Regions from separate parts of the Alkalihalobacterium sp. TH-98 genome, predicted to be linked through region 3. Evidence: riboswitches for the same ligand, from Rfam matches in the RefSeq annotation. Region 3 holds a riboswitch; each other region holds the start of a gene.

Region 1 (3,729 bases), on a different contig from region 3:
GTCATCCAATATCCAGAAAGCTATTGGTATAAGGAGATGACTAGTGAAGATGCTCCTCATTCATTGACTCACTGTTAGCAGGTACGACATTGAAAGATAAAATAAGCCATTACCATAATGGCACAGGATTTGAAAGAACAGAAGGAACTGTAATTGGTACAGTAAAAGACGAACAGTTAGTTATGAAAGTTTCTAAAAAACTGTAACGACTACTAAACGCTACATATAATTAGGAGGAGCAATAGATGAAAAATCCCATTCCAGTAACGGTTTTAAGTGGTTATTTAGGGTCAGGAAAAACAACACTGCTAAACCATCTTCTCAAAAATCGTGATGGTTTAAAAATAGCTGTCATTGTAAATGACATGAGTGAAATTAATATTGATGCTGAACTCATTAAGCAAGGCGGGGAGTTATCACGAACGGAAGAAAAGTTAGTTGAAATGTCCAATGGCTGTATTTGTTGTACATTAAGAGAAGACCTGTTAATCGAAGTAGAGAAATTAGCGAAAGCCGGGAATATTGATTATATCGTAATTGAGTCGACTGGAATCAGTGAACCGACACCTGTTGCACAGACATTTTCATATATTGATGAAGAACTCAATATTGATTTAACACAATATTGTCGTCTCGATACGATGGTAACAGTCGTAGACGCCAATCGTTTTTGGCAAGATTATCGTTCAGGAGATAGTTTACTAGATCGTAAGGAAGCTTTAGGAGAGGATGACACGAGAGAGATTGCAGATTTACTGATTGATCAAATTGAGTTTTGTGATGTACTAATAGTAAATAAATGTGATCTAGTAACAGAAGAAGAATTAGAAAAATTAGAACAAGTACTTACTACCCTGCAACCGAAAGCAAAGATCATACGAAGTGTAAGAGCTGAAATAGACCCTAGTGAAATATTAAATACAAGATTATTTAATTTTGAAGAAGCAAGCAATTCAGCAGGATGGATTCGTGAATTGACCGCTGGACATGAGCAACATACACCGGAAACAGAAGAATATGGGATATCCTCTTTTGTATATTTTAGAAGAGAACCGTTTCATTCCGTTCGTTTTCAAAATTGGTGTCAATCTATGCCTAAAAACATTGTAAGAGCAAAAGGAATTGCATGGTGTGCAACTCGAAATAATCTAGCGCTCCTCATGTCCCAGGCAGGTCCGTCGGTGTCGATTGAACCGATTACTTATTGGGTAGCGAGTCTTTCCGCTGAAGAACAGAAGCAAATATTAAATGAAAACCCGCATTTATTACAAGATTGGGATGTTGAATACGGTGATCGCCACACGAAGCTTGTTTTTATAGGTACTGACCTTGATGTAGAGGAGATAATAAAAGACTTAGACGGGTGCTTATTGACAGATTCTGAAATGGCGAGTGATTGGCAGGCATTAGAAGATCCGTTTCATTGGAATTTACAATCGACATAAAAGATTGATAGTTTTTAAAAATTGTACTATTATAGACTTGTTCAATTAACTTTATACAATAATTAGAAAAATAGGTGTCTAATAGACTTAATAGGGAATTTGGTGTAAATCCAAGACTGTCCCCGCAACTGTAAGTGCAGATGAAATGAGGGTACCACTGTATATGTCGCTTTATCGGTCCATATATGGGAAGGCTCAAAGTAAGGTGAAGCACAAGTCAGGAGACCTGCCTATCATTCTAGTTTCGAATCTTCGGGGGGTGAGATGTTGAAACGGCATATATGGCTTGATAGGTAAAGTTTGTGAAGTTGCTATATTATTTTTTATGCCGTTTATTTGATAAACTCTTTCGAATCCGAAAGAGTTTTTTTAGTTTTACACATTACCTTTTATAAAACCATTGAAAAAGCAACTACAGAAAGTGATGACGTAAAACGAAATTGCTATAACTTATTAAATACTAGGAGGAGGAATAGTAATGAAAATAAAGTTTATTGTATTATTACTTGGTTTATCTATGATTTTTAGTTTATTAGGATGTTCAGCAGACAGCGAAGAAGTCATAAACCATGATGAAAACAAGGTAGACCTGAGTGTAGATCACGTAGAAAGCGGACAAACTGTGACATTTGAAGATAGTGCAGGAAGCGAAATAACGTTAGAACTACCTTTAGAGCGTGTGGTTGTTTTAAATAGAAACACAGCAGAAGCTTTAAAAGTATTAGGTGTAAATGAACAAATTATCGCGACAGGTGACACTACTGTTGAGAATAATCCTTACTTAGGTTTTGGTGATAGACCAGACGTAGGTAAAACTAGCGAAGTGAACTTAGAGCAGATTCTAAGTTTAGAACCAGAAGTCGTTTTTACATATACAAATCGTCCGGATTCAATGTTAGAAGAGAAGTTAGAGCCAGCTGGGATAAAAGTTGTCCGATTAAATAATTACTTGCCTGTACAAATGGATCGAGAACTCGCTATTCTAGGTATGTTGTTTGAAAAAGAAGAAACAGCTAATGAATTTTTAGAATGGAAAACAGGATTAGAAAAGAAATTAGAAGATCGTGTAAAAGAAATTCCAGAAGACGAAAGAAAAAGTGTTATGGCTTTATCTGTTGGTTTTCTTAATTCCCAAGGAGGTTATCGGATTTTCCCAAGTGAAACGATTGAGGGCACCCCTGGAGTTGGTGAAGGGTATGCAACGATATTAGCAGGCGGGTTGGATGCTGCTGATGTGAAATGGGATGCCAGTGAAGAGTCTACGACGATATTAGTAGATGAAGAATATGTAGTAGAAATCAATCCAGAAGTACTAACTTTACATGGAACGTGGCTAGGAGGTTATGAAACAATCGACACTACTGAACATAAAGAGGTGTATGAAAATATTATTAATACTACCTCTGTTCCACAATTAAAAGCCTATCAAAACGAAGATATTTTCATTTATCATACGAATTTTATTGGGTCAGACAAGCGATATATAGGTGTGCTTCAATTAGCTAAAGACTTATATCCGGATCGTTTTAAGGATATTGAGCCAGAACAGTACGCACAAGAATATTTCGAAAGATGGTTAGGTGTTGAGTATAAAGGGGTTTGGTTTTATTCACCAAAACAATAGAGAAAGGTTATTGTAGATGGAATTTGTAAAGAGTGAAAAAAGTATAGAGGCGTATTATCACGCCTCTACCAAGAAGAAAGTTGTTTTACTTGTTTGCTTACTTCTTATATTTTTATTGTCAATTTTATATTCTGTTCGCGTAGGGACAGTAAGTTTAACTTATAGTGAATTATTTTCACTTATTCTAGATTTCATCTCTAATGGGGAACTAAGCATAAATGGATATATATTGTTTGAAATTCGTTTGCCCAGAATTGTAATGGCGGTTCTAACCGGTATGGCGTTAGCCAGTGCTGGGGTAATTATGCAAGCCATTTTACGTAATCCATTAGCAAGTCCATTCACGTTAGGTGTTTCTAGTGGAGCCGCTTTCGGAGCAGCTTTGGCTATTGTATTAGGGACCAGCGTGTTTGGCTTAAATGTAGTTGCAAGTGGACAATGGTTAATTGCGGTAAATGCGTTTATCTTCGGTTGTATTGCTGTATTTGCTGTATATGGTATTGCAAAAGTTAAAAATGGATCCACAACGGTATTAATTTTAGCTGGTGTCGCTATTGGTCAACTGTTTTCTGCTGCCGTATCAACACTGAAGTATTTTTCAAATAATGAAGCCTTAAAAGATCTAGTTGTTTGGCTCATGGGAGGGTTTTGGGGTGCTAG
Region 2 (3,729 bases), on a different contig from region 3:
CTTAATCGTCTATGGCCCAGGCGGCTATCGCTTTTCTGACTTTTTAAAAATCGGGATACCACTTAACATTCTATACATGATTGTTACAGTTATTATTGTGTATGTCGTATGGATTATTTAATACAAGATAGAAAGAAAACTAGTCTTAAAATAAAGAGGTGGATAATGAAAATATCAAGTAAAGGTGAGTACTCACTACGAGCATTAATTGCATTAGGAGAAAATGCGGGAAAGGTGATGACCGTTTCTGAGATCAGTACGATTACACAAGTCCCGCCACCTTATTTAGAAAAAATATTAATGCAACTCAAGCAGTTAAGCTATATTACAAGTCGCCGTGGCTTCGGCGGGGGCTATCGACTAAGAATAAACCCTAGTGAAATATGTATCGGTGAAGTGATCCGAAAACTGGAAGGGCCTATAGCACCCATGAGTTGTGTCAGTGTAACATCCTATGAACCTTGTGAACTAGAAGGAAATTGTAGACTCCAACCATTATGGGGGCTCGTTCGGGATACGGTTGCTCACATATTAGAGAATATTACTTTAGATGACATCCTAAAAAATAAAGTGATTGAAAAAGAACAACTTCTTAATGGATTATGGGGTAATCGAAGGGATGTTCGAATAGATACTGAATAGATGTACTTAACTAAATAAGAATTTTTTTCTCAACTGAAGAAGAGAGGTAGTTAACAACTCTTTCTTCTGATTTCTAAACTATTTTGATTTTTATACTATCAACGAACCTATACTTAAGCTAAAATAAAGTTATAAAGTGCCACTCATGGGATTTATTGAAAATACTAATTATTAAGATTATGACGAGAGGTATAGCAACCACTCCAAGTAGATATAGGTGATGACATGTCTTATTTCTTTACAATAATAATACCAAGTTTATTATTTTGGTGGCTCTTCTTTTTAGTTCTCGCAAGAATTATGAGCAAAAGTACAACAAACAGTTGGAAGAAAGATTTAAAGCTTTCATTTATTCAAGCTGGACTTCTAATCGCACTACTACCTCTATTTTCTTATTTTATAGATTTTATTAAGTAAAAGTAAAAGATTAGTGTCATACTCCAAACTTTTCAACCTGCAAGAAAAGATTGTTGTAATATTCTAACTCTAGATATAATATTACAACATATCGTAAATCTGTTTTTAGCCAACAACTACATATTGTATCCAGGAAGTATAGGTGTCGAATACGGCTTAATAGGGAATCTGGTGTAAGTCCAGAACTGTCCCCGCAACTGTAAGTGTGGATGAAATGAGATAACCACTGTATAAGTAACGCATTAGCTGCTTGTATGGGAAGGCTCAAAGTAAAATGAAGCACAAGTCAGGAGACCTGCCTTTACTTTCAAAAGTTTCAATTTCTTCGGGGAGTAAGAAGATGAGACGGTACAGGCAATCTATATCTTCTTTTCATCATAGGTTTAGTACCGTTAAATTTGTCATTACTCTTCCGATATCGGGAGAGTTTTTTTTATTGTCCTAAACATAGAGTGTGCGGTTTAACTTATCAGTGATTCAACTTTCAAAACAAAAAGGAGCAATGACATGAAACATCAAATACAATTGGTTTCTGACCTTCAGTCAATTAACAGATATATGAGCGATTATCCCTTCCATCCGGCATTAAATCGTTTTCGAGAGGCAACAGAACAACAAGATGCGTTACTAGCCACTCTTGAAAGAGGGAGTCGAATTTGTATTGCAACAGATGAGGACTGGATAGTTGGCTACACGTTAATACTTGATCCAGAAGAAAACGAACGTTGGAGTGCCTTATCGTACATTAAAGTACTTGGAGCAATTGAAGTAGCACCTACCTATCGAAGTGAAGGGATTGCTAAGAAATTACTTCACGGCATTTGCAACGAACCACAATTAGAGCAATTTATTATTTTATCCATCGAATATGCTTGGCATTGGGATCTTCAAATGGTAGATGGAGACCTTCAATTATATAAAGCTTTACTAAAACGCTTATTGCAATCACAAAGGTTCAATGAAACGGTAACCGACGATCCAGATATCACACAGTACAAACATAATTTTATGATGTCAAGATTTGGGGAAGGGGTATCTAGTGATCAAATCAATCAGTTTATGAGACTGGCTAATATATACTCCATATATTAAAAAACACCCGACCTTGGGGTGTTTTTCTTTCACCATATCCTTACACAACTTACTTTTTCTCCAATTCTTCCTCGAAGAAAAAAGTGGCTGGCTGTTCTTTGACGGTGTATGAATATCTTTTCATGTTCTTGACATATTGGGATTTAGAGACGGTTACTGTTTCATCCGTTGCTTTAATTATCACTTGTTCACCGCTAGTAAACAGATTTTTCTTCATCAAATCACCCTCTCTAGATGGATACTTTTATTATAGCTCAATTTTCATAGGAATAATAGGGGAGAAGCAGTATTAACTTTGTCAAGGGAATTCTTCGTAAACTTTGTTGCCTTTATTTGTAATAAACATCACACTACTGAAAAGGGATGCTGCTCACAAAGAAATAGAAAAGAGCCTAAAAAAGAAACAGTTACTTTTATTAAACAATAGTATTGACATATGCTAAAATAAATTAAGCAATTTTCTTAATTTACTGTTAATTATTTTTTATTTACTACTTACTAAGGAGGTATTCATATGGGAGAACAGTTTTTTAGGCATTATCTTGCAACTCTATCTTATCGGGCAACTGTAGCAATCAAAGATGCACCTTCACATTTCCCTGAGTTTAACGCAGGAAAGGGAGTCCGCACACCAGTCGAGATTTTATCCCATACGTCAGACGTACTAACACTAGCTTATTCCTGGTTTCAAGACATCGAGAAAAAGAAAAATGTCGGCAGCTGGGAAGAAGAAGCGGAGCGTTTTTACCAGTTGTTGGAAAAGTTGGACCGAGTATTTACTGAACACAAACCGATGAAAGCAACGAATGAACAGCTTCTACAAGGACCTTTAGCAGATGCAATGACTCATGTTGGCCAGTTGATCATGCTAAGGAGACTTGCCGATTCACCAACAGAACGCGAAAACTATATTAAAGCAACCATTCAATCTGGAAGCCTCAGACCAAAATCCACTGATATGAACGAATGATAAATCGGCTCTTCAACCCAATTGGTTCTTCAACGCAATGGGCGATGTGGAGCCGGCTGTTACTCTGGCTAACTAGTAAAGGGATGCTGCTATTTTTATTATCTCATCTTTACTTAAAATATAACTATAAATTTGATACAAAACGTGGTCGTCCATCTAGTACAGAAAGTTTTCACCCGTATCATCTACATGTCCAATGTACCCAATTCTGTCCTTGATTTCAATTTTTACCCAACTATTGTTTCAGGCTGTTCATCTAAACCACCTAAAGAAGCATTCTATAACAATATACACACAACTGGAAAATACCGGATATACATCAATAGAACTAATGGAATGATGTGGAAAAAGGGGTTTTAGACAGTAAAGCGTGATCAGGGGATGTTCATATGAGATAAGGGATTGTACGAGTCATATATCTCACTTTACTCTTAAAAAAAGTGGACTAGAGCTCATCGTTTCCCAAGGCACTCCTTTCCTCACGTAGTTCCATCATCCTTCGATTAAAGCAGGTGATTGGTAGGCCTTTTTATAAACGGTACCAATTTTAAAGAGGCTGATACGACTTCCCGTAACACAATAAATGAGCCACGATATACAAGATAAAG
Region 3 (3,729 bases):
ACAGCCATGAAGCTTGCTGAGCTTTTGCGGATGAAAATAACTACAAAATTGCATCCGTTCTAAGTGCACGTATCCGAATGGCTTTTTCACATCTGCCGCCATCTTAGCAGAACACTTCGTATCACTGATCCCGATACTGCAGCCTAAATGTAATTTCTCCCACAATGTTTGTTGGATATAAGTGGCAATCGTATGCGGTGAGGTGCCCTTGTCCACACGATCTGTCAAATCTACATATGCTTCATCGACCGAAGCCACTTCCGTCGGTCCGATTATTCTTAAAAACTCCATAATTTTGCTGGAGTAAGATGAGTACAACGGATGATTTCGTGGAACGACAATCGCTTCTGGGACTTTTTTTAGCGCTTCATATACTGACATCGTCGTATAGACCCCTTGATTTTTCGCTTCATAACTAGCTGCAATGACCATTCCTTTGTACCTGTTCGTTGGACTTCCACCAACAATAACCGGTTGATTTCGAAGAGCAGGGTCTTGTGCTTGGTGGCAACTCGCATAAAACGCATTCATATCAATTAAAGCAATGGTCCGGTTACCTGTAGGCATGTTTTCCCCTTCCTTTCATTCGAAATCTAGTGGACTCAGGTTATATTTTTAGCTCATGATATTGTCAGCTGGATATGTAAGAAGTCACTGGTCACACTTTCGCAAATATAATGGTGAATTCGGACAATAAAATAAAAAAATGGACAATAAATTAAAAATCCGGACAATAAAATAAAAAAATGGACAATAAAGAGGACAAATCGGACAATAAACGAGCCTGTCTCACCTCTGGAAATAGAGTAATGTGATCCGTTTGATACAAATACCTCTTTCTTTCAACGAATAAGTGCATTTTTCATTGTACAATTAGATGTTTCGTGAAATCCAGTTTATTTTAATAGTGAGAGGGCCCCCTTATGACAGACTTTGTAAATCTTGTAAAGATAGCTTACCAATAACTTCATATCCTAAGCCTCTTCCATAAGGTTTTATTATGACAGTACCCATGTTAGGAATTCTCCCTAGCCCAACGCTCTCGGGAAAGCTGTGACCGATAATCACTTTGTTTGTGCCACGTAAAGGTGGAAGTTCAAGAACAGACGTGACTGAACGCAATATCCGATCTTGTTCAATAGGATGTAAAATTTCAGCTAAACGATAAACTTCAGCCCATAAAGGAATGATCGCTATACTTTCCTCTTCAAACGCCAGAGTTGCAGTTTCTGTCGTTCGACAAAATGGACTTGCTATAACTGGGTATTCAATTGGGATGTCTAGATTACGAAGGGTTTCCCCATAAACAATCGCTTGCTGTTTCCCAATATAGGAGAGATTTCTCTGAGTAGTGCAATCATAAAAATTTAAATAAGGTTGGTCCACTCCAACCGTAGCTTCAGCATGTCTCACGTAAAAAATAAACCCACCATCAAGTAGTAGATTTAAAAAATCGTTTCCGCGATCACTCACAACCATTTTAGATAGTGGTGAATTAGAGGTCAACCAATGAGTTGCGTTGAGAGTTGTTTGCGCGTTTTCTTTTATGTTCATTTGTGGTCTTAGATCCGGCACTTTAGTTCCACCAATTGTGACATCAGCCATTTTCATCGTTCTCCTTTCTGAAGTATTGCGTCGGTCTATTGTATGCGCAATTCCCTTTGAAAGTCCTTGTTTGTCGCTTTTTGTAACATAATGATAGCATGCTGATAGCAGAAGCTATCATTATGCTATCGTTCCTCTACCCGTGCATTTGTCATGCCGGAAATATGCTCTAATTTCTTTAGAGAATTAAATCACTACAATTCTTTTAGCTATAATTTATCATGATTCAGAGATGTTTGTATGGAAACAAATTCAGACAAAAAATTGACAAAATTAAGAGATTAATGTTTTAATAGTCGTAATTCACAAAATAATCTGTCTAAAAGGTGCCATAATCTGGTTAAAAGGGAATCTGGTGAAAATCTAGAGCTGCCCCCGCAACTGTTAGTGTAGACGAAATGACATATTCCACTGCATTAGTGTGGTAGAAGCCGCCGATGTGGGAAGGGTCAAAGTAGGTGGAAGCACAAGTCAGGAAACCTGCCTTTTGGAGCAATACCACATTTCTTCGGGGATGGAGAATTTGGATACGCAGCAAAAATTCGGTTATTTGCTTGTTTGTCAGTTGATAACCCTTTTATTCGTGTTGTCCAAGTTCAACTCTCCTGCTTAAGGGGAGTTTTTATTTTTTTATATACAAATAAGGAGGGTTGTAATCTAATTATCTTATTTTCTAATGGTTTAGGAGGATCTATATGAAAACAAAAAATAGATGGTTAATGGCTCTTTCAGCCATTGCGATACACCTTTCGATTGGGGCGGCTTATGCTTATAGCGTCTATAAAAGGCCGCTGACGGAAACGGTCGGTTGGTCAGAAACGAACGTTACATTAGCTTTTACGATTATGATGGCACTTGCTGGGATGTCTGCCGCCCTATTTGGCAATTTTGTAGAAAGAAATGGCCCTAGAAAATCGGCCATTGTTGCGGCTATTTTATTTGGTATCGGTCAAGCGGGTTCAGGTGTTGCCGTTGCTCTTGACTCTTCAATTTTGTTCCTACTTACATACGGATTATTAAGTGGTTTAGGTTTAGGAATAGGTTATATTTCACCTGTTTCTACACTCGTTAAATGGTTCCCCGATCGTCGCGGATTAGCGACGGGTATGGCCGTTCTTGGATTTGGTACGGGTGCTTTAGCAACAGCTCCTGTTGCAGCTATATTAATAGAGTCGATCACAATCACGAACACATTTTATATTTTAGGAGCTACCTATTTCCTATTAATGATGTTAGGTGCCTCCTACATTGAACCACCAAAGTCTGGTTGGATGCCTCAAAGTATGGTTAAGGCAATATCGACTGGTGAAAAAACGATAAAGAAAGATCTACGCCAACTAACAGCCAAACAAGCAGTAAAAACGAAACATTTTTGGATGTTATGGTCAATGATGCTTATTAACGTTAGTGCTGGTATTATGATGATTTCCGTTGCCTCACCGATGGCACAAGATGTCGTAGGATTATCGGCAGCCGCTGCAGCAACAATGGTTGGAATTATGGGGATCTTCAATGGTGGCGGTCGACTGGGTTGGGCGGCAGCGTCAGATTATCTAGGCCGTCATAATGTATTTATCATCTTTTTTATCATTCAAATTATTGCTTTTGCTACGTTGCCATTTACAACAAGTGCTTTACTATTCCAGGCGCTCATCTTATTAGTGGTCAGCTGTTACGGTGGCGGTTTCTCGAACCTCCCTGCCTTTATCGGTGACTTGTTTGGAACAAAACAGCTCGGGGCCATCCACGGCTATCTACTAACGACATGGTCTCTTGGAGGGATCCTAGGCCCGTTACTAGTGTCCAATATTCGAGCGACAACTGGAAGTTATATTCCTGTCTTTTACGTTTTTCTTGGGATGATCATGTTAGCTTTTGTTATTTCGCTTTTCCTGCGTCATGATATTATGAAGTTACGAAAAGGAGAACGCGAACAACAAGAACAGAGTGTAGGTTAATCATTAGTGAGCTGGCTCAAATGGCACTGCGATTTGGACCAGCTTTTTCTATATATTAGGTCATTTTATGCATCTATCCTTTGTTTGTGTTCGTTATAGTATCTTTTCTAAGATAAGATTTACGGGTAAAGAGGTGAAACCTCTCTTCTTCAGTTGGTTTATATTT
Region 4 (3,729 bases), on a different contig from region 3:
AAAAATTTCTTTTTCTTTTATCGTTAACTGATCCCATTGTTTAATATCATCTTGCATATTAATTTCTTGAGCTTTCCAAAAGTTAGATAATAACACATGATAAAAATCATACATTTGCGGATACGCTATATCGTTCCAATTTAATATTCCAGATGACTCTCCATTTACGATGCCTGTTGACTTATTAGGGAATTCTGGGTTAAGTAATTTAATTTTTGTTAACTCACTGTGTATATTCATTTATGGTCCTCCTAAATCTCCTCTAGCTGTGACAAGCTTGACATTCATCCATTTCAGCTTGCGAAGTGCTTCGAACATAATAGGTCGTCTTTAGCCCTTGCTTCCAAGCCTCTAGGTGAAGGTTTAATAAATCTAACGCTTTTACATTATGTTGAACATATAAGTTAAAGCTAACTGATTGATCAATATGTCGCTGTCTAGCGGCATTCTGCTTAATACTCCACTTCTGTTCTATTTCATGTCGTACTTTTTGATAATACGGATACGTAATATGAGTTAACTCGGGTGCCGTTACGATAAATTTAAAGTTTTTCTTTTCTTCGGCATATTCCACAGCGTACAACGGATCAATCCCATCAGTTGAACCACCAATTTTAGCTGTTGACGAGTTAGGAGCAATAGCCATCATCCAGCCATTCCGGACGCCATATTTTTTTACTTCTTCTATCACGTTTAACCAAGGAATAGAATTGTAACCTTTTCGTTTAAAATAAGCCCCGGTGTGCCATTCAGAACCTTCGAACTGGCTATAGGCTCCTTTTTCCTTAGCGAGTTCCAGTGACGCCCGTATCGTATAATAGGCAATCGTTTCATACAGCTCATCTGCGTATTGAACGGCTTCGTGAGACTCCCAGTGTAAGCCTTTAATTGCTAATAAATGATGCCAGCCAAATGTCCCTAAACCAACGGCTCGATATTTTTTATTGGTTACTTGCGCTTGTCCCACCGTAATGGTATTAAGGTCAATAACATTATCTAGCATGCGCATTTGGATTCGGACTAACCGTTCTAATGCATTCGCCTTCACCGCATTAGGTAGATGAATAGATGACAGATTACAAACGACAAAGTCACCTGGTTTACGAACGATCACAATGTTTCCATCTTCATCTCGATATTCGTTAACGATTTGCGTTGCAGACATATTTTGAGTAATCTCGGTGCATAAATTACTACAAAAAATGGATGTACGCCCTTTAGCAACTATATGTTTATTTGGATTTTGACGATTTACTTCGTCCCTATAAAACATAAATGGAGTCCCTGTTTCTAGCTGAGCAACCATTATTCGTTTCATGACATCCATCGCTCGATATGTTTTTCGAGGCAGTAATGGATGGTTTACCGCTTCTTCGTATTTCTCCTTAAAGTACCTTCTATCTGTTTCATCATAAAAATCTTCTAACCCTAATTTAGCTCCTCTTTCATCTTGCCATCCCATCATTTCCTTTACTTGATGTGGACAAAATGTATGCCAAACTCCACTACTCTTTCCAGTTTCATCAACTTCTTGTAATTTCTCCATAAACAAATCTGGTACTGTTACACCTGTAAAAATATCATGTGCTTTTCTTCGCTCATCGCCGTTATTTGTTTTCAAATCTAAAAACCCATTCATAATATCCTTATGAAAAAGATCAAGATAAACAGCGACTGCCCCTTGACGTTGACCGAGTTGATCAACACTCACTGCTGTATCATTAATGAGGCGGATCCACGGAACAACCCCAGAAGAATTTTCTTTAAATTTTTTTATATCAGAACCCAGTGCCCGAACCTTACCGTAGTATACTCCTATCCCCCCTCCATCTTTACTTAACCTAGCGATATCCCAATTGTTTAAATAAATGCTATCTAACGAATCCTCTACTGTATCAATAAAACAAGACGATAACTGACCAAAACTCTTCCCTGCATTAGCTAATGTAGGCGTTGCCACTGTCATAAAAAGATTACTTAATGCCCAATAGGCTTCTTTTACTAGAGATAAGCGATTTCCCCCTTTTTCGTCCTGCATCAAGGTCATCGCAATGATCATAAAACGTTCTTGCGGTAACTCGTATAAGTTTTGGTCATGATCTTTTGCAAGGTACCGGTCTGCCAGTAGGAAAAGACCAATAAAGTTAAACAAGCTGTCACGTTCGGGTTCTATTTCCTCCCTCAGCTCGTTAATTTCTTCAATACTATATCGTTCTAATAATTGTTGCGAATAAATCCCCTTTTCAGTTAACATCTTGATAAGGTGATAAAAGTCACCATACTTTTGTGTTTGGTCATAGCCGCGGTTGTCTGACGCTTTCTTATATAATTCATTCAAATATAGAGTTGCTGCAACATACGTCCAATCTGGTTCATCCATTGAAATTTGATTTAATGCATAAAATAACGCTTGTTGGTTGGCCTCGTTTTCTATATCTGGACCGCTTAATTCCTCAATACGGTTTATTAGCTTCGTAACGTCTATCGAATACCGTTCAGACGCTTCCTTAATAGCTTTCACTATACTTGTGTATTGTGTTTCTATTTGTTTAATCATACTCAGCTCCCTTGGTGATTTTTTCGGTTAAAAAGCTAGATAAAATAAAAAAACTCTTCCGATAATGGAAGAGTAACTGTCGTAAAAACGGCACAAATTGACATATGTAAAGAAATTTTCTGCACCGTTTCGACTTCTCACCCCCCGAAGAAATGAAACTTTTGGAAAGAATAGGCAGGTCTCCTGACTTGTGTTTCTCTTTACTCTGAGCCTTCCCATATAAGCACCAATTAAGTGAACTTATACAGTGGTGACCTCATTTCATCCACACTTACAGTTGCGGGGACAGTTCTGGACTTTCACCAGATTCCCTATTAAGTCTATTATCAGACACCTATCATTCCATCATATCAATATTTAGTTAACTACAAACAAAAAAACACTATATATTGTATATAGTAAAAGAAAGTCTAGCAAATTTCAATCTTTTTTATAAATATATCATGTTATAGTCAATCTCATATTGGTTCTATGATTTAGTTATAGAATTGAGTTTATACGTTGTTTCTTCCGTTCTTGTGCATGGTTATATAACTCTTTTTCCTCTTCTGTAACAGGGACCACACCTGGGACTGGTACTGGAACACCTCGTTCATTAATTGCAACCATTGTTAAGAATGAGGTAGTGGTAATTGTTCGCTCTCCCGTTTGTAAATCTTCACATTCAACTTTTACGTAAATTTCCATCGATGTTCTTCCTGTTGAGACTACAACAGCCTCTAAATATAAAATATCTCCTACCTTTGCAGAAGAAACAAAATTCACCCGATCAATGGATGCCGTTACGACAACATGCTTGCTGTGTTTCATCGCAGCAATAGCAGCTATTTCATCTATTTGCGATAAAACGGTCCCTCCAAAAATAGTCTCTAGATGATTTGTATCAGCAGGCAGGACTAACTTTGTTTGGACGGTCCTTGATACATCAGTCAATAAGGTTGTTTTCATTAAAATCACTCCAATGTATTAATAACAGCGAAATTTAATTTAATAGAAGCATTTTAAACCAAGTGGGCTAAAATGCTTCATAAATTTTATTAAACAGGTTGTTCTTGAACGCTTCGTAGCTTCCTAGTGGCTTCGACCATATTTTTTAACGATGCAATTGTTTCTTCTTCACGACGTGTTTTTAAACCACAATCAGGATTCACCCAAAACTGTTCTTTAGAAAT

The links. A riboswitch is a leader RNA that binds a small molecule or an ion and turns the genes downstream of it on or off. The one in region 3 is predicted to bind cobalamin.
Region 1: it holds a riboswitch for cobalamin, as region 3 does, so the genes downstream of both, AC2VNP_RS04030 (ABC transporter substrate-binding protein) here and AC2VNP_RS21595 (L-lactate MFS transporter) in region 3, are expected to answer to the same signal.
Region 2: it holds a riboswitch for cobalamin, as region 3 does, so the genes downstream of both, AC2VNP_RS02120 (hypothetical protein) here and AC2VNP_RS21595 (L-lactate MFS transporter) in region 3, are expected to answer to the same signal.
Region 4: it holds a riboswitch for cobalamin, as region 3 does, so the genes downstream of both, AC2VNP_RS07800 (ribonucleoside-diphosphate reductase subunit alpha) here and AC2VNP_RS21595 (L-lactate MFS transporter) in region 3, are expected to answer to the same signal.

What each region holds. Positions count from the first base shown of each region.
Region 1 is NZ_JBYCKM010000009.1:158,318-162,046, reverse strand. Features, by position in the region: partial or broken gene AC2VNP_RS04040 ((2Fe-2S) ferredoxin domain-containing protein) at 1-206, shown strand, start outside; gene AC2VNP_RS04035 (GTP-binding protein) at 246-1,445, shown strand; cobalamin riboswitch at 1,501-1,693, shown strand; gene AC2VNP_RS04030 (ABC transporter substrate-binding protein) at 1,924-3,069, shown strand; gene AC2VNP_RS04025 (FecCD family ABC transporter permease) at 3,086-3,729, shown strand, end outside.
Region 2 is NZ_JBYCKM010000005.1:120,569-124,297, reverse strand. Features, by position in the region: gene AC2VNP_RS02130 (SLC13 family permease) at 1-121, shown strand, start outside; gene AC2VNP_RS02125 (RrF2 family transcriptional regulator) at 166-642, shown strand; cobalamin riboswitch at 1,183-1,376, shown strand; gene AC2VNP_RS02120 (hypothetical protein) at 1,567-2,151, shown strand; gene AC2VNP_RS02115 (hypothetical protein) at 2,201-2,368, opposite strand; gene AC2VNP_RS02110 (hypothetical protein) at 2,666-3,121, shown strand; gene AC2VNP_RS02105 (CBO0543 family protein) at 3,669-3,729, opposite strand, start outside.
Region 3 is NZ_JBYCKM010000057.1:36,853-40,581, reverse strand. Features, by position in the region: gene AC2VNP_RS21605 (Y-family DNA polymerase) at 1-567, opposite strand, end outside; gene AC2VNP_RS21600 (histidine phosphatase family protein) at 922-1,605, opposite strand; cobalamin riboswitch at 1,913-2,107, shown strand; gene AC2VNP_RS21595 (L-lactate MFS transporter) at 2,301-3,563, shown strand.
Region 4 is NZ_JBYCKM010000020.1:4,673-8,401, reverse strand. Features, by position in the region: gene AC2VNP_RS07805 (ribonucleotide-diphosphate reductase subunit beta) at 1-240, opposite strand, end outside; gene AC2VNP_RS07800 (ribonucleoside-diphosphate reductase subunit alpha) at 263-2,557, opposite strand; cobalamin riboswitch at 2,714-2,910, opposite strand; gene AC2VNP_RS07795 (acyl-CoA thioesterase) at 3,038-3,505, opposite strand; partial or broken gene metE (5-methyltetrahydropteroyltriglutamate--homocysteine S-methyltransferase) at 3,595-3,729, opposite strand, start outside.